3 regions of the Micromonospora polyrhachis genome follow, and region 1 is predicted to be linked to each of the others. Evidence: riboswitches for the same ligand, from Rfam matches in the RefSeq annotation. Region 1 holds a riboswitch; each other region holds the start of a gene.
The links. Region 1 has a riboswitch for cobalamin ahead of FHR38_RS00210 (ribonucleoside-diphosphate reductase subunit alpha). Riboswitches for the same ligand answer to the same signal wherever they lie in the genome.
Positions count from the first base shown of each region.

Region 2: another riboswitch for cobalamin. It lies ahead of FHR38_RS01380 (ribonucleoside triphosphate reductase); the one in region 1 lies ahead of FHR38_RS00210 (ribonucleoside-diphosphate reductase subunit alpha).
Region 3: another riboswitch for cobalamin. It lies ahead of FHR38_RS31015 (acyl-CoA thioesterase); the one in region 1 lies ahead of FHR38_RS00210 (ribonucleoside-diphosphate reductase subunit alpha).

Region 1 covers NZ_JACHJW010000001.1:42,944-48,513, reverse strand. Annotated here, with positions in the region: gene FHR38_RS00230 (FecCD family ABC transporter permease) at 1-721, shown strand, start outside; gene FHR38_RS00225 (ABC transporter ATP-binding protein) at 770-1,540, shown strand; gene FHR38_RS00220 (LLM class flavin-dependent oxidoreductase) at 1,537-2,634, shown strand; gene FHR38_RS00215 (enterochelin esterase domain-containing protein) at 2,634-3,827, shown strand; cobalamin riboswitch at 4,024-4,230, shown strand; gene FHR38_RS00210 (ribonucleoside-diphosphate reductase subunit alpha) at 4,365-5,570, shown strand, end outside.
Region 2 covers NZ_JACHJW010000001.1:372,152-377,721, forward strand. Annotated here, with positions in the region: gene FHR38_RS01375 (anaerobic ribonucleoside-triphosphate reductase activating protein) at 118-708, opposite strand; gene FHR38_RS01380 (ribonucleoside triphosphate reductase) at 705-2,492, opposite strand; cobalamin riboswitch at 2,541-2,685, opposite strand; gene FHR38_RS33040 (DEAD/DEAH box helicase) at 3,037-5,570, shown strand, end outside.
Region 3 covers NZ_JACHJW010000001.1:7,019,995-7,025,564, forward strand. Annotated here, with positions in the region: gene FHR38_RS30995 (M14 family zinc carboxypeptidase) at 1-454, shown strand, start outside; gene FHR38_RS31000 (SRPBCC family protein) at 522-1,280, opposite strand; gene FHR38_RS31005 (ArsR/SmtB family transcription factor) at 1,350-1,961, opposite strand; gene FHR38_RS31010 (hypothetical protein) at 2,524-3,132, shown strand; cobalamin riboswitch at 3,220-3,446, shown strand; gene FHR38_RS31015 (acyl-CoA thioesterase) at 3,660-4,106, shown strand; gene FHR38_RS31020 (LysE family translocator) at 4,110-4,736, shown strand; gene FHR38_RS31025 (oxidoreductase) at 4,840-5,570, opposite strand, start outside.

The DNA of each region.
Region 1 (5,570 bases):
CGACGTCATCGGCTTCACCACCGGTGCCGCCACCGGTGCGATCATGCAGATCGTGGTGTTCGACGCCGACGCTGTGCAGGTGGCGTTGGGTGCGGTATCAGGTGGCCTGCTCACCGCGGCGGTCGTGTACCTGCTTTCCCGCAAGGGCGGCACCTCCGGCGGGTACCGACTGATCCTCGTGGGCATCGGCGTGGGCGCCGTGCTCGCCGCTGTCAACGACCTGCTGCTCGTGGTCGGAGACCTGGACCAGGCGATCTCGGCCAACCTGTGGCGGTCAGGGTCACTCGACGCACGCACCTGGACGCACGCCCTGCCGGTAGCGGTCGGCACGCTCGTACTCGTCCCGCTGGTCCTGCCACTGGCCCGTCAGGCGTCACTGATGGAGATGGGCGACGACGTGGCGCAGCAACTCGGCGTACGGGTGGAGCGCACCCGAGTGCTGCTGATGCTCGCTGCCGTGGCCCTCGCCGGGCTCGCCACCGCAGCGGCCGGGCCGATCGCGTTCATCGCGCTGGCCGCCCCCCAACTCGTGGCACGACTCACCCGCTGGCGCACCATGCCGGTACTCAGCGCCGCCGCGATGGGTGCCTGCCTGCTGGTGCTCGCCGACGTGGTCACGCGGCTGCTGCCCATCACCGCCGCCGTTCCGATCGGGCGGATGACCGGCATCATCGGCGGCCTCTACCTCATCTGGATGCTGACCCGCTCCAAGCAGGTCTGACCCGTGAAGGACCCCAAGTTGCCCACCCCAGCCCTCGAAGCGTCACACCTGACGCTCGCGTACGAGTCGCGCCAGGTCGCGCACGACCTCGACGTGCCGGTCCCGGACGGCGCGGTGACCGTGATCCTCGGCCCGAACGCGTGCGGCAAGTCCACTCTCCTGCGCGCACTCGCGCGGCTGCTGCGCCCCAGCGCCGGACGCGTGCTGTTGCACGGCCAGGACGTGCAGCGCCTGGCCCCGAAGGAGCTGGCCCGCCGGCTGGGGCTGCTGCCACAGTCGTCTGTCGCGCCGTTCGGCATCACCGTCGCAGACCTTGTCGGACGCGGCCGGTTCCCGCACCAGCGGATGCTCCAGCAGTGGAGCCTGGCCGACGAGGAGGCGGTGAAGCGGGCGATGGTGGCGACAGGCGTGACAGAACTGGCCGACCGCGCCGTCGAGGAACTGTCCGGCGGTCAACGGCAGCGGGTGTGGATCGCGATGCTGCTCGCCCAGGACACGCCGGTGATGCTCCTGGACGAGCCCACCACCTACCTTGACATCTCGCACCAGCTCGAGGTGCTGGAGCTGTGCCGGCGGCTCAACCGCGAGGAGGGCCGCACGCTGGTGCTGGTCCTGCACGACCTCAACCAGGCGGCGCGCTTCGCCGACCATCTCATCGTCATGCGCGAAGGCGCGGTGGCCGCTGCCGGTGCCCCGAGCGAGGTGCTCACCGAGCAGCTGCTGCGCGACGTGTTCCGGCTGGAGGCGCGCGTCATCGCCGACCCGGTCTTCGGCACGCCCCTGGTCATCCCGATCGCCGCCCGGGATGGGGACGCGTGACCCTGCTGCACATCGGACTGTCGCTGTCACCTACCTGGCTGCGGGCCGGCTCGTGGCGGCGGCCGGACAGCCGGGTCGAGGAGCTGTTCACCGCCGACTTCTTCGTCGAAGCCGCCCGGTCGGCGGAAGCAGCGCACCTGGACTTCCTGTTCAAGCCGGATGCGCTCACCCTCGATCCGGCATCGGTGGAGCACGGCCTCGGGTTCAGCGCCCTGGACCCGACGATGCTCATGGCCGCGCTCGTGGCCGAGACGACGCGCATCGGGCTGGTACCGACCCTGTCCTCGACCTTCGCGCACCCGTTCACCACCGCTCGGCAGTTGCAGTCGCTGGATCGGCTCAGCGCGGGACGGGCCGGCTGGAACGTCGTCACCTCGCTCGGCGGCGGAGAGAACTTCGCCGACCGGGATGTGCCGGCGGACCCTTACGTGAACGCGGTCGACTTCGTGACCGTTGTCGAGGGCCTGCGGCAGTCGTTTCCCGCCCGGGCGCTGCACCACGACCGGACGGCAGGCGTGTTCGCCGACCCGGCGGCACTGTCGCAGGTGCCGCCACACGGCCGGTACGCCTCGGCCGGTCCGCTCAGCGTGCCGGCGCTCTCGGACGAGCCGCTGCCGCTGCTGCACGCGGGCGGCTCACCGGCGTCGGTGGACTTCGCGGCGCGCTTCGCTGACGCCGTGTTCGCCATGACCGCCGAGACGTCGGACGGCGTCGCCCTACGCGGGCGACTGCACGCCGGGGCCGGGGCCGCCGGCCGGAAACGCGCCCCACTGGTGTTGCCCGGCGTCTCGCTGTGCCTCGCGCCGACCCGTGCACAGGCCGAGGAACTGGCGAACGAAAACCAGCCGGGCCCGACGTCACCGGCGCACGTGCGGCACTGGACGATCGTCGGCACCCCGCAGGATGCTGTGGACGAGATCCTCCGCCGCGCCGACGCCGGTGCGATCGACGGCGTGATCGCCCTGCCTGCGGCGTCGTGGGGCTCGCTGCACCTGTTCACCTCGGAGGTGGTCCCCGCCCTCGCGGCCGCCGGACGGTTCCGTACCGCATATTCCGGCACGACGCTGCGCGGGCACCTCGCGGAGGGGATCTGATGCGCCCGACGTCACCCGTGATGCGTCCAGCGCCGCCCTCGCCGCCGAGACCGCCGTCCCGCCGTACCGTAAGCACGCTCGCCAGCCGCCTTACGGCGGCCGGTTCGACGGCGGAGTTCTGGGAGACCATCGGGCGACGCACGCCGATCGTCGAGGATGCCGCCGGCGGCGGGTGCCGGGTGACGTTCCTGTGGCGCTCCACCGAAGCGGCAGCCGTCTACGTGACCATCAACCGGGTGACGCACGACCTCGACGACAGTCGCATGCAGCGAATACCGGGCACGGACGTCTGGCACGCCACGTTCCGGCTCCCCGCCGACTGGCGCGGGTCGTACACGGTGCTCGAAACCGACGTGGCGGGGGACCGCGCCCTGCACGAGCACGAACCCCGGTGGGCGATGCGTACCATCCGCGAGGAGGGCGTCGTCGATCCCCGTAACCCGGCGCGTACCCGTACCCACGGCGGCTCGACCGCGTCCGTGGCGGAACTCGACGCCGCGCCGCGGCAGGCCGCACCTGCGGATGGACCGTCTCCCCGCATGCGGCAGCTGGTCGCGCCCTCCGGTCGTACGGTGTGGCTCTCCCCGCCGATCGGCGACGACGGCGCTTCCCATCCGCTGGTCATCGTGTTGGACGGGGAGGTGTGGCAGGCGTCCGGCTACGCCGTGGCTGCCACCGACCGGCTCGTCGCGGCAGGGACGATCCGTACGCCGTTCGTCGCGATGGTGGAGACCGGTGCGACATCGCCGCGACGGATGTCCGACCTCAGCATCGACGGCACCATGAGCGACGAGATAGCCCTGAGCCTGCTGCCGTGGTTGCGCGATCAGATGCCGGTGAGTGCCGATCCGCGCGACGTCGTGGTGACCGGGGAAAGCCTGGGCGGACTGACGGCGCTGAAGACCGTGTTCGACCATCCGGCGGCGGTGGGATCGGCGCTCAGCCAGTCGGCGTCGCTGTGGCAGCACGACATGCTCGGGCGTGCCGCAACCGCAGCCCCGGTGCACCTGTTCCTCACGGTGGGCGCGTTCGAGGGGACGCTTCTGGAACCGCACCGCCGGCTACGGGAGGTACTCGCGACCAGCCCGCACACCGTGACGTACCGCGAGTTCCAGGGCGGGCACGACATGGCGTGTTGGCGTGGGTTCTGGGAGGACGGCATCGCGGACCTGCTCGGACAGCCCCGACCATAGCCCTTCGCTGGTCGTTGGGAGCTGGATGCTCGGGTGGTTGATGGACTCAGCGAGTTCGTGATGGGTTGTCGCCGCCGTGGCTGGAATTGAACATGACCGACGGTGGGCGACGGCATTCCTCGATGCTCAAGTGCCGCAGCGCTACGACACGCCCGGCACAGCATCTGGTGTTGTCATTCCTTGGGTGTGCCCATATATAGTGCTACCCGTAGCTGGTTCGACTACCGGTTCGGTGGCCGAGGCAAGAGGGAACCCGGTGTGATTCCGGGGCTGCCCCGCAGCGGTGAGTGGGAACGACCGCCGTCAACGAAGCACTGGACCCGCAGGGTCTGGGAAGCGACGGTCAGTAGGCATGAGCACGACGCCCACGAGTCCGAAGACCTGCCAGCGCGCCACGCGTGGGTACGTGTGGCGGTCGAAGGCCGCGTGGGACGGCCGACGCCTTCAGCCGGGCCGGCACGGTACGTGTGCCGTAGGGAACCCGGTGGCGTCCTCCTGCGCGTCCGTCGACCTTGTGGACAGGCGTGAGGAGGGGGAATGACGGTGACACGGGATGATGCCGCGTCCGATCAGACAGTGTCGGAGCAGCGTCGGCGGGTGATGCAGGTCCGTAAACGTAATGGCGACCTGGAGTCGGTCGACGTCAACAAGATCGTCAAGGCGGTGGAACGCTGGGTCGCCGACCTGGAAGAGGTCGACCCGCTGCGGGTCGCGACCAAGACGATCAGCGGCCTGTACGACGGGGCTACCACAGCGGAGCTGGACAAGCTGTCAATCCAGACGGCGGCCGAGCTGATCGGTGAGGAGCCGCAGTATTCCAGGCTGGCGGCGCGGCTGCTCGCGGCGTTCGTGGACAAGGAGGTCCGCGGTCAGGGGGTGGCGAGTTTCAGCCAGTCCATCCGGTACGCGCACGGTCTTGGCCTGATCGGGGATGCGACCGCCGCTTTCGTCGCCCGTAACGCGCGCAAGCTGGACGACGCCGTCGACCCGGATGGCGATCTGCGGTTTGAGTACTTCGGACTGCGTACGGTCGCGGATCGGTACCTGCTGCGGCACCCGGAGTCTCGTCTGGTGGTAGAGACGTCCCAGTACTGGCTGTTGCGGGTCGCGTGCGGGCTGTCGCAGACGCCGGGTGAGGCGATCGACTTCTACCGTCTGATGTCCAGCCTGGCGTATCTGCCCAGTTCGCCGACCTTGTTCAACTCCGGCACCCGGCACACCCAGATGTCCTCCTGCTTCCTGGTGGACTCTCCCCGCGACGAACTCGACTCGATCTACGAGCGCTACCACCAGGTCGCCAAGCTGTCGAAGTTCTCCGGTGGCATCGGCATCGCCTGGTCCCGCGTCCGTAGCCGCGGTGCCCTCATCCGCGGGACCAACGGCAAGTCGAACGGCATCGTGCCGTTCCTCAAGACGCTCGACGCCGGAGTGGCGGCCGTGAACCAGGGCGGCCGGCGCAAGGGCGCGGCCTGCGTCTACCTGGAGCCGTGGCATCCGGACGTCGAGGAGTTCCTGGAGTTACGTGACAACACCGGCGAGGACTCCCGGCGTACGCACAACCTGAACCTGGCCAACTGGATCCCGGACGAGTTCATGCGCCGGGTCGAGGCAGACGACGACTGGTCGCTGATCGATCCCACCGACGCGCCCGAGCTGCCCGACCTTTTCGGCGACGCCTTCGACGAGGCGTACCGGGCGGCTGAGAAGAAGGCTGTCCGGACGGTCAAGGCCCGGGACCTGTAT
Region 2 (5,570 bases), 330 kb from region 1:
GCGTTGACGAATCAGCCCTCGGACGCCAGGGACTTCTGTGCCGTGCTCAGCAGCCAGCAGGGCGGGAGGGACGAAAGAAACCTGTCGTACCGGCATTCGCCGTGCTCTTGGGCCTCTTCACCTGCCCCGTGCCTCCTGCCACACGTGATCACGTATACCTTGCCGGGTTAGCCAGATCCTCAGCTCGGTGACGTTGCCGTCGTCGAGCAGGGTTGGGTCGACCGTGGTGCGCAACTGGTGGGCGACGTGGGAGTCGAGCAGATGGCGCAGACTTCGCAGTGCGGGGCCCGCACTGTTGGGTACGCCGGTCACATCGTCGTACGCATCTGGGGATGCCTTGATGTCGAAGCCCACCCAGTCCACCAGGCCTTGGTCCAGGATCTGTCCAAAGCGGCGCGGGTAACCGCCGCCGGTGTGCAGGCCCACCGTGTAGCCGAGGGTCCGTACCTCGTGCATCGCCTCGGCAAGACGCGGCTGCAGCAGCGGCTCACCGCCGGAGAAGACCACACCGTCCAGCAGGCCCTGGCGACGGGCGAGGTGGGTTGTCACCGTTTCCCATCGCACGGCCGGTTCGGCGCGCGGGTCGAGCAGCTCCGGATTGTGGCAGTAGCCGCAACGCCAGGGGCAGCCCTGGCAGAAGACGGTGGTGACGAGGCGGCCCGGCCAGTCGCAGGTGGACAGCCGGGACCAGCCGCCAATGCGGATCACGCGGGAACCGCCACCTTCTCCTGGAAGTGCACCCGCTCGGCATGCTCGCCCTTCTTGCCGATGTTGAAGGAGGAGACGGGACGGTGGTAGCCCATGACACGGGTCCACACCTCGCAGTCTCCGCCGCACGTCGGACAGGTGGTGTGCTCCCCAGCCAGATAGCCATGTTCGGGACAGATCGAGAAGGTCGGTGTCACCGTCAGATAGGGCAGCGAGAACCGCTCCAGTGAGCGGCGTACCAGGGTGCGGCACGCGGCCACGGTGGAGATCCGCTCGGACATGTACAGGTGGAGCACCGTGCCGCCGGTGTACCTGGTCTGCAGTTCGTCCTGCCGTTCCAGTGCCTCGAACGGGTCGTCGGTCCAGCCCACGGGTAGTTGCGAGGAGTTGGTGTAGTACGGGTTCTCGTCGGTGCCCGCCTGCAGAATCCGGGGGAACCGGCGTCGGTCCTCCTTCGCGAAGCGGTAGGTGGTGCCCTCGGCCGGGGTCGCCTCCAGGTTGTAGAGGTGACCGGTCTGCTCCTGGAACTCGACCATGCGGGTTCGTACGTGGTCGAGAAGCCGCACGGCAAGAGCATGCCCCGCCGGGGCGGTGATGTCGTACGCGTCGTGCGTGAAGTTGCGGATCATCTCGTTGATGCCGTTGACGCCGATGGTCGAGAAATGATTACGCAGCGTACCCATGTAACGCTTGGTGTAGGGAAAGAGGCCCTCGTCGATCAGATCCTGGACCGTGACCCGCTTGATCTCCAGGCTGTCGCGGGCGAGCTCCAACAGCCGGTCGAGGGCCTCTAACAGGCCCTGCTCGTCACCCGCGTACAGGTATCCGAGGCGGGCGCAGTTGACGGTGACCACACCCAGGGAGCCGGTCTGCTCGGCGCTGCCGAACAGACCGTTGCCGCGCTTGAGCAGCTCGGTGAGGTTCAGTTGCAGGCGGCAGCACATCGAGCGGATCATGCCGGGGTCGAGGTCGGAATTGATGAAGTTCTGGAAGTACGGGAGCCCGTACTTCGCGGTCATGGCGAACAGCCGCTCGGCGTTCTCGCTCTCCCAGGGGAAGTCCTTGGTGATGTTGTAGGTGGGGATCGGGAAAGTGAAGACCCGACCGGTCGCGTCACCCGTCGTCATGACCTCGATGTACGCGCGGTTGACCAGGTCCATCTCGGCCTGCAGATCCCCGTAGGTGAAGTCCATCTCCGCACCGTCGATCTCCGGTGCCTGCTCGCGAAGGTCCTCGGGGCAGGTCCAGTCGAAGGTAAGGTTGGTGAACGGCGTCTGGGTGCCCCAACGGGATGGCACGTTGAGGTTGTGCACCATCTCCTGCATGCACTGGTGCACCTCCTCGTACGTCATGGAGTCCTTGCGCACGAACGGCGCCATGTAGGTGTCGAAGGAGCTGAACGCCTGGGCACCGGCCCATTCGTTCTGTAGCGTGCCGAGAAAGTTGACGATCTGTCCGACCGCCGAGGAGAAGTGCCTCGGTGGCGCCGAGTCGATCTGACCGGGCACCCCGTTGAAACCCTCGGTCAGCAGGGTGCGCAGGGACCATCCTGCGCAGTAACCCGAGAGCATGTCCAGGTCGTGGATATGGAAGTCGCCTTCGCGATGGGCGCGGCCGATGGCCTCGGGATAGACCTGGTCGAGCCAGTAGTTGGCGACCACCTTGCCAGCCGTGTTCAGGATGAGTCCCCCGAGCGAGTAGCCCTGATTCGCGTTGGCGGTGACCCGCCAGTCGCTACGGTCCAAATACTCGGTCACCGAGTCCACGGCGTTGATCTGTGTCACGTCAGCCCTCCCACGAGGCGGTACGGAGAAGAGACCTCACCGCGCCCAGATGCGCGGGAGGTGCCGGCAGGTATCGGGCTCGGACCGTCATGCGGCCGCTCACCGTTGCGGGGCAGCCCCGGATTCCCACCGGGTTCCCTGTTGCCTCGACAGGCCTATACGACTGCCTGCCGAACCGACCGCCAAAACACTACACCTGGGGGTTGAAGCGATAAGCCGCCGCAATATGTTGAGTGACTTTCGACCTTGAGGGCAGGACTTAGGTCCCGTGATCCACCCGGAGCACATTTCCACAGAGGACCTCACCCGCAGTCAGACCGAGCGTTCTCGCTGCCAAGCAGTAGAAGTAGACGGTGCTGTGTGGTTCGTATGGGAGCCGAGCTACTCACATGGAGCGGTGGAGAGACGAGCGGGGCGGTCCAGGCCGTACCTGTGGATATCCCTGTGGTCGTCCACAGGGTGCACCTCGCCGGTTGACCACAAGCCGTGCTGGTTGCCTACAGTGATGCGCGTTTCAGCCATTCGTGAAGGTGAGGGTTGGCTGGTGGGTGACAAGGGTTCGGTGCAGGGGTTGGCGTTTGAGCGGTGGGGTGTGCGGCCGACGTCGGCGCACGCGCGCTTCACCGAGCCGGGGTGGTCGTACGAGGAGCGGGTCGGCCGGGCTTGCCCTCGCTGCGCTGGCGCGCTGCACAGCTTCCGCAAGCCGTACGAGCGGGCGGGTCGGACGCAGCGGTATGTCGCATTGGTGTGTCCGGGGTGCCCGGCGACGTTCACGCTGGCCGACCTGGGGGCGAGGAAGTACGACGATGTCCGGCAGCCGGTGTTGAGCAGGGCCGCGCAGGAGACTTCGACGGCTTCGGCAAGGCCCTTCAGGCCGTCGGCGGCGGCCGGAGAGGATGCTCAGCGGGCGCTGGTGTTGCAGTTCTGGCGGTCCGTGGAGCTGTTCGATGCGCAGAAGCTGGATCCGCCGAATCCTCGGGAACGCCGATATGAGGTGCGGCCGGGGCAGCATCTGCCGTGGGAGGCTGGGCACCCGTTGGGCCGAGAGGCTATGCGGAAAGACTTGGTCTGGCGGCATTCCGTGTACGGCGGGGTGTTCGAACTGGACCGGCTACACGGGACATTGGAGCGGGTATTCGGCGACTCGGGACCGGATACGGATGAGCGTGCGCCGCGCGGCAACAGTGCGCTGTTCGCTGCGGCGGTGACTGAGGATGGCCGGTTGCTGCTGGGGTCGCTGGTGTTGTCGACGGCCGCGTGGGCGGTGGGACGGGTGCGGCGACCCGGGCCAGGTGCCTCGGGCTGGCTGGAGGGCTTCGATGCGGCGGCGAACCAGTTCGTCACGGCGGCGTGCGAGATGGTGGCTGCCGCTGAGGACGATGCGGTAGCGCAGGCGTTGGCCGAAGAGGGGGTGGTGGTGAGCCGCCCGGTGGATCAGGCGACTCTGTTGGCCCTGGTCAGCCTGGCCGTCGGGCAGTTGGGCGTGGCCGACGTGCTGGCTCCGGCAGGGCTTCGCGTGCACAGCGAACGCGTTGGGCGGAAGCGGGCGCACGACGTACAGGTGGATTTCCTCAACAGCTTCTATATGAATGACCTGGCCCAGGTCGCCGACGCGGTCGCCGACGGCGACTATGGACCCGCGCTGGCGGACTTCCTGACTCCCAATGACGCGCTAACGAGGATTCGCCGACGCAATGTAAGAGATTCCGACGTGCAGGACGCGTTGCTGGAACAGCTGGCACCGACGCGGATCCCCGTCGGGCGGTGGCCTGCCAAGGTCAGCCATCCGCTGGCGGCAAGCCAACAGCTGGCTATCAATGCAGTGATGGATCGGCTCGGCGGGCCGGGCGGCGTCTTCGCCGTGAACGGGCCGCCTGGCACAGGCAAGACCACCATGCTGCGCGACCTGGTCGCCGCAGTAGTGGTGGATCGGGCCGTACGGCTGACGGAGTTGCCGGATCCGACGGCGGGGTTCGGCGAACAACGGCTGGCGTGGCGCACTGAGCATTGTCAGCGGTGGATTCGGCCGCTGCGAGCCGAGTTGGCCGGCTTCGAGATGGTGGTTGCCTCGGCGAACAACGGTGCGGTCGCTAACGTCACCCGGGAGATCCCGCAGCGCAAGGCAATCGACGACGCGTGGATGGACCAGGCGGGCTACTTATCCGAGCATGCCACCCGGCTGCTCGGTGAGCCTGCGTGGGGTCTGGTCGCGACGCGGTTGGGCAACAAGACCAACTGCAACGAGTTCGTTGGCCGCTTCTGGTATGGCAACCCGGCTGATCCGAGTAGGAAGCCTGGTGAGGAAGGACCCGGTTTCCACGAGTGGTTGGGCACGGTAGGTGCCGGGACCAACTCGTGCGACTGGGGCAGTGCCGTGTCGGCGTTCCGTGCCGCCGCCGCTGTGGAGCGACGGATCCGCGAGGCGCGCCAGGCGGTGCACGAGGCGCTACGACAACTATCTGCCCTGGAGCAGGCGAGTGACGTCGCCGAGCGGACGTGGCGGACCGCGGACAATGTGTGGAGGGCGGCCCAGGCGACAGCGAGGGAGGCTGATCAGGCTGTGGTTGCCGCGAGCCAGGTGGTGCAGGTCGCACGCCAGCGGCGGCAGGAACATCTCGCAGCAAAACCGGGCCTTTGGGAGATGCTGTTCACTCTCGGAAAGGCGATTCGGCGTTGGCACCGCGAGGACGAGCCTCTTGCCGAGGCTGTGCGGCGTACTGAGGCTGGCCTTGCCGCTGCCGCGAGCGCTGCCCATGCAGCGGGCCAGGCCGTTGCCAACGCCACGCACCGTGCCGCCAACGCCATGACCGACCGGGACCGGGCCGTGCAGGCCCTCTCCGCAGCACAGAACCTCATCACCGAGGCCCGGCGCGAATTCGGGCACAGCGTGCCCGATGTTGAGCGACAAGGCGAGCCGATCTGGCGGAAAACCAGCGGGCCGTGGCTCGACGAGGAATGGAACGCTGCCCGAACTCTGGTATTCCTCGCTGCCCTCGACCTGCATCAGGCGTTCATCGCCGGCGCGGCGAGCATCATGCGTGGCAACCTGCGTACGGCGATGGATGTGCTGACCGGGCA
Region 3 (5,570 bases), 7.0 Mb from region 1:
CCTGGTCGCCATCGGCGACGGGGCGGACACCGCGCGGGAGTTGCTCGACCTGCCGATCCGCAACGTCGTACCGACCAACCGCGATCAGTTCAACGTGCCGGGCGCGCTGGTGCAGAACACCTTCGACCCGGCCACTCCGGCGGCTTGGGGCATGCCGGCACAGTGGCCGGTGTGGTTCTACAACAACGCCGCCTACCAGGTCACCGGCACCGGGGCCCGGGTGGCGGCCAGCTATCCGACCCGGGGTGAGCTGTTGGCCAGCGGGTACGCCCATGGCCAGCAGGCCCTCGCCGGCCTGGCCAACGTCGTGTCGTTCGACGTGGGGCAGGGCCAGGTGACCATCGCGGGCGGCGAGATCACCTTCCGGAGCTGGCCACGTGCCGCCTTCCCGGTGCTCTACAACTCCATCTACCACGGTCCGGCACAGCCGGCGGACGCACCACGGTTCGACTGACCGTCTCGCGTGGCGGTGGCCGGGCCGGCCACCGCCTCCCGGGAGCGATCGGCGAACGTTCGCCGGCTCAGCCGACCGGCAGGCCGGTCAACCAGTCCTGCCAGACCTGCCGTGTCCCGGCCGGGTCGGCATCGGCGGCGAAGATGTGGTGCCCGACGACCAGGACGTTGCCTCGGTCCGGACCGGAGTGGATGAACCGGTAGAGGGCGTCGGTGGTCCGTACGCCGAAGTAGGTCGGCAGCTCCACGAGGTCCACAACCCCGCCGGTTGGTGGCAGTCCAGGCAGTTCGAGCCGGGCAGGTTGCCCCGCGACGGCAGGGCCGGTGAGCCCGAACGCGCTGGTCACCGCCGCCCACACTTGGTCGGGATCGCCGGCACCGGGCCGAAACGCGGTGACCGGGGTTCCGGTACGACCAGCGAAGTGCGCCAGGTACGCCGTTAGCGTCCCGAGGTACATGTCCCAGCCAACACGTAGGGCGTCGTACTCGGTCTCCCAGTTGTCGCCGAGCACGCCGCTGTGCACCATCCGCAGCACGGTGCTGCCCTGGTCGCGGCCTTCGATCAGGTATTCGATGGCCATGAAGGTGCCATCCGGTCCTGGTTCGGTCTGGTACGCGTACCGCTTCCCGGGCTCCCAGGCCGTCACCGTCGCGTCCTCGACCTCGCCGGCCATGGCGAACCGGTGCCGACCACCTTCGCGCGGTTCGACCTCGCTGTGTCCCATGAACCAGGAGTCGATGCCCGGACCGGTGGCGATCGCAGACCAGACCTCCTCCGGGGTGGCGGACAGTTCGATTTCCTTGCCGAGTTCAAACGGGTGTCCCATGGTGGCACCTCTCTGTGTCGGTGGGCTGGCCTATCCGGTCGATCGGATCGGGCAGGGCTGACGACCCGGTCAGGGCTTCTCGGAATCGGGCGTACGATTCGGTGGGCTCACACTCGGATGCAGGGCAATCACCATCCGGTGCGTACGCCCCTCGGAGGCCTGTTCGTCGTGGTATTTGCCGACCAGGCGGGTGACGGTGGCGGCCAACTCCTCGGCGAAGGCCGCCCGGTCGCTGGCTGAAGCGAAGCGGATGTCGGCGTCGAGGGCGAAGGTCCCCACCCGTTTCTTGACCCGGTCCGCGCCGCTGATCAGCGCACCCACGTCCTGGACGAGTCGGGCGGAGATCGCCAGTAGCCACCGCGCGGAGAGCCGGTCCGGTGCCTGGGCCGGATCCGGGCGTACGGCGGCGAGTGCGGTTGGTGAGATCACGTAGGACGCGGCGGTGGCCTGCATGACGCGCTCGGTGACGTTCCCCTTTCGGCGCTCCTCGACCAGCTCGATCAGGCCGTGCTGCTCCAGTGTTCGCAGGTGGTAGTTGACCTTCTGGCGGGCGAGGCCAACCCGGGCCGCGAGCATCGTCGCCGAGGCTGGTTCGGCGAGTGCGGCGAGCAACCGCGCCCGGATCGGGTCGAGCGATGCCTCCGCCGCCGCCGGCTCCTCGATCACTGCGATGTCGAACATGCCACCACCTTCTCACCGACATATTTTCTTGTCAAGAAAAGTTCAATCGTCGGCCCACCGATCCTCCGACTTCGTTAGCCCGTACGCCGCGACCCGCTCGCCGGCCATCCGCAACATGCCCGAGCCCGGATCGTTACCCGCGACTGAGACGGCGACGTACGGGGACACCTGCGCGTCGAGGCAAGCACCGGTCGTTGGACCCGGCTCGGTTTCAACGGCTACGCGGAGGGCGGGAGTACCCCTCCACTGGACGCACGGCCCTCCGTGCTCATGACCGAGACCGCCCTCTCGCTCCGGGTGTCCCTGCTGGTGGTGGCTGTCATGGGTCGACGGTTGGCCCGGTACGGTGGGGACAGCTGGTTGGCACACTCCGGTCGGTCTATGTGAGACTCTGCCCGTGACGACCCCTCCGCCGCCGGGTGTGCCCCAGCCGCCGGGTGCGATTCCGCCAGATCCGGACACGACACAGTGGTCCGTAGATCCCAGCGTCCTTCCACCGGGACCGGGCACCCCGCTACCACCGCCAATGCCTCCGAAGCGCAATGGCCCCCTCATCATCGGGGTGATCGCCGGGGTGCTGGCACTGTGCCTACTGGGAACCTGCGGGATCGCGGTGGCCGCGGTGGCCTTCTTCAACGCCAAGGACGACCGGCAGAATCAGGCGACCGGTGATACTGACCCGTGGACCTCGCCCACCCCGCGAAGGACCAATTACCCGACACCGTCCAAGACGGAGACGGACTCGCCGAACCGACTCCCGACAACCAAGGCACCGCCGCCCCCGCCGGCGAAGATCGGGCAGTGCATCGCTGTCAGCGAGCAGGGCGACTTCCAGGGGGTCGGCAACTGCAACGGCACTCGTGGCACCTACCGGGTGCTCTCGGTGGACTACGAGCGGAACGACTGCGCAAACCCCAAAGCCGCATACATTACCGAAGATGGCTATCGACTGTGTCTGGAACTACACCTGGTGCGCTTCTACTGTTACAAGTTCCCGAAGGGTAACGGCTGGATCGTGGCTGCGTCGAAATGCAAGGCAAAGGGCACCGTCCACATCATCGACATCGTTCCCGGCGCCGCCAACGACCGCCAGTGCACCCGCGACTACAAATGGAACCGCTGGTATCGGTTCACCGACCCGGTCGTCGTCTACTGCGTCATGCAGTACTAGCGCCACCAGAGGCTAGCGCGACCAAAGCGGGGCAGCCTTGGTGACGATCCGCAGGACACCTGCGCGCTGGCCCGTCCCCGGCCGGCTATGCTCGTCCACGGCGCTGGTCCGCCCCGGGTATTGGCTGCTCGGGCGGCGTAAGAGGGAACCCGGTGAGAGTCCGGGACTGCCCCGCAGCGGTGAGCGGGAACGACCGCCGTCAGACGCACTGGACGAAGCACGTCTGGGAAGCGACGGCCAGTAGGACGCCATCGGAGGCTGTCTCCGATGCGATGCCCGCGAGTCCGAAGACCTGCCCGCGCTGCGTACACGAACCCGTGTGCGCAGCCGTCGGCTTCGCGGGTGGGCCGGGCGGACGACGCGCCGTGGCCGGCTGGTGCCGCGACGTGGCAGGCCGCTGCCTCCCGGGGATCGACGGTTCGGTTCTCGAGGGACGGACTGTAGTTGTGACCACCACCATCGTTTCCCCGCCCGACGTCGGCGACGGCCGACCGCCTTCGGCCTCGCACCTGACCCTGTCGCAGATCATGGACCAGCACCACACCAACCTGATGGGTACCGTCCACGGCGGCCGGATCCTCAACCTCATCGACTCCGTTGCCGGCGTCGTGGCCGCCCGGCACTCCGATGGTCCGGCGGTGACCGCCGCCATCGATGAGACCGCCTTCCTGCGGGCGGTACGCGTCGGCGACGTCGTACACGTCGACGCGCGGATCACCTGGGCCGGCCGTAGCTCGATGGAGGTCGCCGTCAGGGTCACCGCCGATCGGTGGGACCGGGCGGTACCGGCCGACACGGTAGCCACCGCGCACCTGGTCATGGTCGCCGTGGACAACGCGGGTCGGCCGCGTGCCGTCCCCGCCCTGCTACCGGAGACGGACGACGACCGGCGCCGCTACCGGGAGGCCCGGATCCGGCGTGAGCACCGGCTGACCCTACGGCAGGCACTCCTCCAGCACACCACCGAGGGCTGAGTCGTGGGCCCCGTCTCCACCAGTGTGCTGGTCGGCTACCTCGCCGCGATCACCCTTCTCATGATCACGCCCGGACCGGACATGATGTTCGTCCTGGCCAACGCCGCCCGGTACGGCGTCCGCGCCGGAGTCGTCGCCGCGGTCGGCGTCGCCGTCGGCGAGGCCATCCACGTCCTGGCCGTCGTGCTGGGACTGGCCACGGTGATCGCCACCTCGCCGGTGCTGTTCACCGCGATCAGATGGGGTGGTGCGGCGTACCTGGTTCTGCTCGGCCTGCTCGCACTACGCCGAAGTCCGCAGCCGGGTACCGACCTGGCCGGACCGGCCAACGCCGAGTTGCGCCGGGCCTTCAGCCGGGGGCTCATGACCAACCTGCTCAACCCGAAGATGATCCTGTTCAGCGTCGCGTTCCTCCCCCAGTTCGTGGACGCGTCCGCCGGCAACGTCACGGCGCAACTGGTCACCCTCGGTGCGCTGTTCGTGCTGGTGCAGCTGACCGTCGACATCGGCCTGGGCATGCTGGCCGGCCGCCTCTCCGGTCGCGTCTCCACCGACCGTTGGTCCCGACGGGTCAGCCGGATCTGCACGGTCGCCTTCATCGGCCTGGGACTGCGCCTGGCCCTGGGCTGACCGGGGACGCCGGGTGGGGTCCGTCGACCCCACCCGGGCAAGGTCATCTCCCAGTCCAGCAGGTCCTCACCGTTCGGCAGGTCCTCACCGCCGTGCCCTGCCCCTAGGCGTCAACCGCAAGCGAATCGAGGCAGGCCATCTCATCCGCGGAGAGTCGTAGCGCGCCCGCCGCGATGTTGGCGACCAGATGTTCGGGGTTACCGGTACCCGGTATGGCCAGCACGTGCTGGCCACGCTGCAACGTCCAGGCCAACCGGACCTGCGCAGCCGTCGTGCCGTGGGCTCGGGCGATGTCGAGTATCTCGGTGCGGTCCGTGCTGCTCGCGCCCGCCTCACGGCCGGCACCGGCGATGGCGAAAAAGGGTACGAAGGCGATGCCCTGTGCACCACAGGCGCGCAGGAGGTCATCGGTATGCCGGCGGAACCCGATGCCGTACGGGTTCTGCACGCATACCACCGGCGCGATGGCCTGGGCCTCGGCAAGATGTTCGGGCCTGATGTTGGAGATGCCCAGATGGCGGATCAGGCCCGCGTCACGCAGCTCCGCCAGTGCGCCGAACCGCTCGGCAATCGACTCGGGGCCGTGGACCCGCAGGTTGACCACATCGAGATGGTCGCGCCCGAGCTGACGCAGGTTCTCCTCGACCTGGCCGCGCAGTTGCTCGGGCCGGGCCGGCGGCAGCCATGCCCCCGACGGGTCCCGGCCCGGCCCGACCTTGGTGGTGATGACCAGATCATCCGGATACGGCGCCAACGCTCGGTTGATCAGCTCGTTGGCCGAGCGCAACGGCGAGAAGTAGAACGCGGCGGTATCGATGTGATTGACGCCGAGTT